One region of the Bradyrhizobium sp. 23 genome, then DNA from elsewhere that is predicted to be linked to it. Evidence: predicted binding sites of a transcription regulator. Region 1 holds the regulator's gene; each other region holds the start of a gene.
The links. Region 1 encodes PhoB, which activates phosphate uptake and scavenging genes when phosphate is short. Its sites were predicted from a motif close to TGTCATNNANCTGTCAT; they were not measured.
Positions count from the first base shown of each region.

Region 1 (2,263 bases):
CAATGTGACCCGCAATGCCGTGATCGGCAAAGTGCACAGGCTCGGCCTTTCGGGCCGCGCCAAGAGCCCATCATCGGCAGCGCCGCGGCCGCGCAAGGCGCGCCCCGCGCAGCACATGATGCGGGTGAGCCGCCCGATCTCGCGCGGCAACACCGCGCTGGCGCAGGCCTTCGAGGTCGAGGCTGAGCCGGATCCGGTCACCTACGACAACGTGGTGCCGATGAGCCAGCGGCTGTCGCTGCTGGAATTGAACGAGGCGACCTGCCACTGGCCGGTCGGCGATCCCTCGAGCCCGGACTTCTTCTTCTGCGGTGGAAGGGCGCTGTCCGGACTGCCCTATTGCGCCCAGCACTCGCGCGTTGCGTACCAGCCCGCGTCGGATCGGCGCCGCGCACCGGTAAAGCCGGGTCCCCGTTAGTCGTCACGCGAAGACAGTTCAACAATTTCAGTGTCGTCCCGGCCTAGTGCGCAATTGCGCACGGGGGGCCGGGACCCATACTCCGAGCACGCAATAATCGTGCGGAAGGGGTCACTCCGAGTCTTCGCCAAACCACGTTCGGTGGTTATGGGTCCCGGATCAGCGCTCGCTTCGCTCGCTTGTCCGGGACGACGGCTGAGAATGCAGGGACAGCTCGCCAACAAACAAGCCTGCAACCCTACACCTGCTCCGCCTTCGCGAAGCGATCATCCAGCGCGTAGCCGGCGCCGCGGACGGTGCGGATCGGGTCCTGCTCGCGGCCGAGATTGAGCAGCTTGCGCAGGCGACCGATATGCACGTCGACGGTGCGCTCGTCGATATAGATGTCGCGACCCCAGACGCTGTCGAGCAGCTGCTCGCGCGAGAACACCCGTCCCGGGTGCTCCAGGAAGAACTCCAGCAGGCGATATTCGGTCGGACCGAGATCGATCGGCCGGCCCGAGCGCGCCACGCGGCGCTTGTCACGGTCGAGCTCGATGTCGCCAAAAGCAAGGACGGTGGCGAGGCGCTCCGGGCTCGCGCGCCGCAGCAGGCCTTTCACGCGCGCCAGCAGCTCCGGCACCGAGAACGGCTTGACGATGTAATCGTCGGCGCCGGTCGCAAGACCCCGCACCCGCTCGCTCTCCTCGCCGCGCGCGGTGAGCATGATGATCGGAAGCTGCTTGGTCTCGGGACGGGTGCGAAGCCGCCGGCACAATTCGATGCCTGACAGGCCCGGCAGCATCCAGTCGAGCACGATCAGATCGGGGATGTGCTCCTTGAGGCGGGTGTCGGCGTCGTCGCCGCGCATCACCGTCTCGACGTCATAGCCGTCGCCTTCGAGGTTGTAGCGGAGAAGCTCGGTCAGGGCTTCCTCGTCCTCAACCACCATAATGCGTGCGCCCATCGGGTCGTCGCTCCCTAAGTCTTCAGGTGTTCGGTACCGTGTTGGCGAAGGTCGTCATGTCGCCCTTCGGCCGCTTGTCGGTGATGGCCTGGCCCTCGATCATGTAGAACACGGTCTCGGCGATGTTGGTGGCGTGGTCGCCGATCCGCTCGATGTTCTTGGCGCAGAACATCAGATGGATGCAGAACGAGATGTTGCGCGGATCCTCCATCATGTAGGTGAGGAGCTCGCGGAACAGCGAGGTGCAGATGGCGTCGACCTCCTCGTCGCCCTTCCAGACCGCCATCGCCGCCGGCAGATCATGCGCGGCATAGGCGTCCAGCACCGACTTGACCTGCTGCTGCACGAGGTCGGTCATGTGCTCGAGGCCGCGGAACAGCTTGAGCGGATGGAAGTCCGTCTCCAGCGCCGCGACGCGCTTGCCCATGTTCTTGGCGAGGTCGCCGATGCGCTCGAGATCGGTCGCGACGCGCATGGCGCCGACGATCTCGCGCAGATCGACCGCCATCGGCTGGCGGCGGGCGATGGTGAGCACCGCACGCTCCTCGATGCGCTTCTGCAGCGCGTCGAGCTCGGTGTCGATGGCGACGACGCGCTGGCCGAGCGGGACGTCGCGGCGGATCAGCGCGTCGACGGACTCGACGATCATGCGCTCGGCGATGCCGCCCATCTCGGCGACCAGGCGAGTGAGTTCCTGGAGGTCGGTGTCGAAAGCCTTTGCGGTATGTTCAGAACCCATGTCGCGTCTCCTAGCCGAACCGGCCGGTGATGTAATCCTGCGTGCGCCGATCGGACGGCGACGTGAAGATCTTGCTGGTGTCGTCGAACTCTATCAGCTCGCCGAGATACATGAAGGCGGTCTTGTCGGAGACGCGCGCCGCCTGCTGCATGTTGTGGGT
Region 1 is NZ_JADPJF010000151.1:56,766-59,028, forward strand. Features, by position in the region: gene IVB32_RS37375 (GcrA family cell cycle regulator) at 1-418, shown strand, start outside; gene phoB (phosphate regulon transcriptional regulator PhoB) at 657-1,364, opposite strand; gene phoU (phosphate signaling complex protein PhoU) at 1,387-2,103, opposite strand; gene pstB (phosphate ABC transporter ATP-binding protein PstB) at 2,114-2,263, opposite strand, start outside.

Region 2 (2,263 bases), 650 kb from region 1:
CCGGCCGACAAGATCATCGGCGACCTCGCCCGCGATCCCTCGATCATCGCGCTGAGCATGCCGATCGACTATTGGGACTATCTCGGCTGGAAGGACACATTGGCCGATTCGCGCTTCTCTGCACGGCAGCGTGCGTATTCGCGCATGCGCGGCGACCGCGAAGTCTACACGCCGCAGGTCGTGGTCAACGGCTCCACGCATGTCGTCGGCAGCGACCGCACCGGCATCGAAAGCGCCATCGGCAAAACCGAGACGGGCACTGGTGTGATGAGCGTGCCGGTGACGATGTCGCTCGCGGGCAAGCAGATCAACGTCTCGGTGGCCGCGAGCAAGGAGCCGACAGCGTCCCACGGCGAGGTCTGGATCTGCTCGATTGCGAGGTCGGTGCCGATCGCGATCAGTCGCGGCGAAAATCGCGGACAGCAAGTGATCTATCACAACGTGGTGCGCAACCTGCTGAAGGTCGGCGACTGGACCGGCCGCCCGGAAAGCTGGACGGTGCCGATCGAGAACCTCACGCGTGACGGCGTCGACGGTGCCGTGGTCTATGTCCAGGACGGCAGCCGGGAGAGACCGGGCCCGATGCTGGGCGCGGCGTACACGTCGCTGCACTGACGCGCACTTCGAATCGTCCGACTCAAGCACACTCTCAATCCTCATGGTGAGGAGGCGCGTCAGCGCCGTCTCGAACCATGCAGGCCCTGCTGAGGCAGCTCGGCCTCGATCCTTCGAGACGCCGCTTCGCGGCTCCTCAGGATGAGGGGAAAGGGTTTTTGCTGAGATGCTGAGATATCCGTCGAGGCAGAAACATCCCGACCCAAACAATTCGACTCAAACAAAAAAGGACCAACTCGCGTTGGCCCTCCTTGTCGTGCGAACAGACCCGATCCTGACGGCCCCGGGGGGCTGGGGGCTGAGGAATCCGGAACCGAAAGGACCGGGTCAACGCACATAGGTCTTTTCGCAACGCAGGGCGGCAGTCGCTTGGCGGAAAAGCGGCGACACTATGATTCCTGCTAACGATCCCGTGACGGTTTGCCGCGACCGAGTTCCACCGCTGCGTGTGGGCGGATTGGCTCCGATTCCAAGGTCCTTCCAAGGGCCCTTGCGGTGGGGAACAGTTGGCGCAATCATGCAACCGTCATGATCCGCGGTCGAGGGACGGTCTTCGCGGACGCGGTCATGCTGATGCGACAGGAGGCGGCCTATGAGTCTGTCGGAGGATACCGATCCGAGCGAACAGCGTGCGGCGGCGCGCCCCGCCGCTTCGAATGCGCAACTGAGCCGCGTGACGTTCAACCGGCTCGAGCTGCACCGTATTCTCAATCTCTACGGCCGGATGGTTGCCGAAGGCGAGTGGCGCGACTATGCCATCGACTTCCTCAGGGATCGCGCTGCGTTCTCGGTCTTTCGCCGCGCCTCGGAAGTGCCGATCTATCGTATCGAGAAGGATCCGCGCCTCGCGCGCAAGCAGGGCATGTACAGCGTGATCTCGGCGACGGGCTTGATCCTGCGCCGCGGCCACGAACTGGAGCGCGTGCTCCTGGTGATCGATCGCAAATTGGCGGTGGTGTAGCAGGGATCCAGTAGCCCGGATGAGCGTAGCGACATCCGGGTCTTTGCTTGCAGCGTTCCCGGGTATCGCTTCGCTCACCCGGGCTACGGGCCTTACTTCCCCGGCACGCTCTTGGCGCCCTCGCCGAGGCTCCGCTGCATCATTACCGTGTCCAGCCAGCGGCCGAATTTCAGCCCGACGCTGGGATGCGTGCCGATCATTTTGAAGCCGGCCCTGGTGTGCACGCCGATCGAGCCGGCATTGGTGGAATCCCCAATTACCGCGATCATCTGACGGAAGCCGCGTGCCTCGCATTCGACGATCAGCCGCTCCAGCAGGAGCGCCCCGATGCCGCGGCGGTGGAAGGATGGATCGAGATAGATCGAGTTCTCGACCGTGAAGCGGTAGGCCGGGCGGGGCCGGTAGGCACCGGCATAGGCGTAGCCGGCGACGCGCCCGTCGAGGATGGCGACGAAATAGGGGTAGCCGCCGTCGATCAGCGTGCGGTAGCGGCGCGTCATCTCGGCAAGGTCGGGCGGCTCCAGCTCGAACGTCGCGGTGCCCTCGCGGACAGCCTGCCGATAGATGGCCGTGATGGCGGGGAGGTCGGCCTCGGTGGTGGGCCTGATATCGGGTGCGGACATGCCGCAAGATTAGAGCCTTCCCGGGGCGGCTGGAAGAGGCAACCGTGCTTCCTCATACTCCGTC
Region 2 is NZ_JADPJF010000151.1:708,943-711,205, forward strand. Features, by position in the region: gene IVB32_RS40500 (DUF1223 domain-containing protein) at 1-615, shown strand, start outside; gene IVB32_RS40505 (DUF2794 domain-containing protein) at 1,208-1,576, shown strand; gene IVB32_RS40510 (GNAT family N-acetyltransferase) at 1,669-2,199, opposite strand.
Region 2: IVB32_RS40505 (DUF2794 domain-containing protein) is a predicted target of PhoB. The motif match lies at 1,129-1,145, and genes of this name have one in related genera.

Region 3 (2,263 bases), 390 kb from region 1:
CGGATCTGCGGCTTCGGCGCCGACGGCCCGCGCGGCGGCAATCCCGGCTATGACGCCATCATCCAGGCCATGACCGGCATGATCGCGGCGACCGGCTCGCCCGAGAGCGGACCGATGCGGATCGGCGTGCCGCTGGTCGACATCGGCACCGGCCTCTATGCGGCGATCGGCATCTTGATGGCGCTGTCGGAGCGGCAGCGCTCGGGCCAGGGCCAGTTCCTGGAGACCACGCTGTACGAGACCGGTCTCGCCATCATGCATCCGCACACCGCGAATTATTTCATGCATGGCAAGCCGCCGTCGCTCACCGGCAACGAGCATCCCAACCTCGTGCCCTATGCGATCTTCCCGACCAAGACCGACGACATCTTCATCGGCGTCGGCAATGACGGCACCTTCCGCAAGCTCGCCAAGGAGATCGGCAAGCCCGAGCTCGGCACCGATCCGCGCTTTGCGCGCAACAAGGATCGCATCGGCAATCGCGAGGCGCTGCGGGCCGAGCTTGCCGCCGTGTTCAGCCAGCACGAGGCCGAGCCGCTGTGCAATCGCCTGCTCGCCGCGGGCCTGCCCGCCGGCCCCGTGCAGAAGATCGACCAGGCATTGACCAACCCGCACACGATCGCGCGCGGCGATATTATCGAGAAGGATTGGTACAAGGGCGTGGCGTCGCCGATCCGGCTCGACCGCAGCAAGCCGAGCCTGCGGCGCCTGCCGCCGAAATTCAGCGAGCACGCCGCCGAGGTCCTGGGCGAATTCGGCTACTCCAGGTCCGAGATCGACGCGATGGTCGAGCAGGGCACTGTCTGCGGCCCCGAGCGCAAGCGCTAGCGCCCTCGCCTTCCACATCCCACGGCAATGCCGCAGTGCGGTGCGGGCGCTCTGTGCACCGCGAACGGAGGACGCTGCGCGCGCGGCATTCGCCTATTTGACGGCTTCCCTTTTCCAGCGCTTGCCGCTTTCGTTTCGGCCGCTTACACGGTCATGTGAACGTCATATGGCGCTGCTAGCGCAAGCGATCATTTTTGACGGCCCAAGGGAGGTTTACTTGATGGCTCTTCGACATTTTGGAGCGGCTGCCGCTATTGCACTCACGGTTGGACTATCGGCCTCGCCGGCCTTGGCCGTGACCGAAATCCAGTGGTGGCACGCGATGACCGGCGCCAACAACGACGTCATCGTCAAGCTCGCCACCGACTTCAACGCGTCGCAGAGCGACTACAAGGTGATCCCGACCTACAAGGGCAACTATCCCGATACGATGAACGCCGGCATCGCGGCGTTCCGCGCCGGCAACGCCCCGCACATCATGCAGGTGTTCGAAGTCGGCACCGCGACCATGATGGCCGCGACCGGCGCCGTGAAGCCCGTCTACAAGCTGATGGCCGACGCCGGCGAGAAGTTCGACCCCAAGATCTACCTGCCCGCCATCACCGGTTATTATTCGACGTCGAAGGGCGAGATGCTGTCCTTCCCTTTCAACTCGTCCTCGACCGTGATGTGGGTGAACCTCGACGAGCTGAAGAAGGCGAACGTAGAGATCCCGAAGACCTGGCCCGAAACGTTCGAGGCCGCCAAGAAGCTGAAGGCTGCCGGTCATGACACCTGCGGCTTCTCGGGCTCCTGGATCACCTGGGTCAATCTCGAGCAGCTCTCGGCGTGGCACAACGTGCCGCTCGCCAGCAAGGCCAACGGCCTCGACGGCTTCGACACCGTGCTCGAGTTCAACGGACCGCTTCAGGTCAAGCATCTCGAAACCCTGGTCGAGCTGCAGAAGACCAAGACCTATGACTACGCCGGCCGCACCAACACCGGCGAAGGCCGCTTCACTTCGGGCGAGTGCCCGATCTACCTGACCTCGTCGGCCTTCTTCGGCAACGTCAAGGCGCAGGCCAAGTTCAACTTCACCGCCGTGCCGATGCCGTATTATCCCGACGTCAAGGGCGCACCGCAGAACTCGATCATCGGCGGCGCTTCGCTGTGGGTGATGGGCGGCAAGTCGGCCGAGGAATACAAGGGCGTCGCGAAATTCCTGACCTTCCTCTCCGACACCGATCGCCAGGTCTACATCCACAAGGCCTCCGGCTACCTGCCGATCACCAAGGCGGCCTACGCCAAGGCGAAGGAAGAAGGCTTCTACAAGGATCAGCCCTATCTCGAGACCCCGCTGCTCGAGCTGACCAACAAGGAGCCGACCGAGAATTCGCGCGGTCTGCGCCTCGGCAACATGGTGCAGCTGCGTGACGTCTGGTCGGAAGAGATTGAG
Region 3 is NZ_JADPJF010000151.1:442,026-444,288, forward strand. Features, by position in the region: gene IVB32_RS39110 (CaiB/BaiF CoA-transferase family protein) at 1-828, shown strand, start outside; gene ugpB (sn-glycerol-3-phosphate ABC transporter substrate-binding protein UgpB) at 1,049-2,263, shown strand, end outside.
Region 3: ugpB (sn-glycerol-3-phosphate ABC transporter substrate-binding protein UgpB) is a predicted target of PhoB. The motif match lies at 978-994, and genes of this name have one in related genera.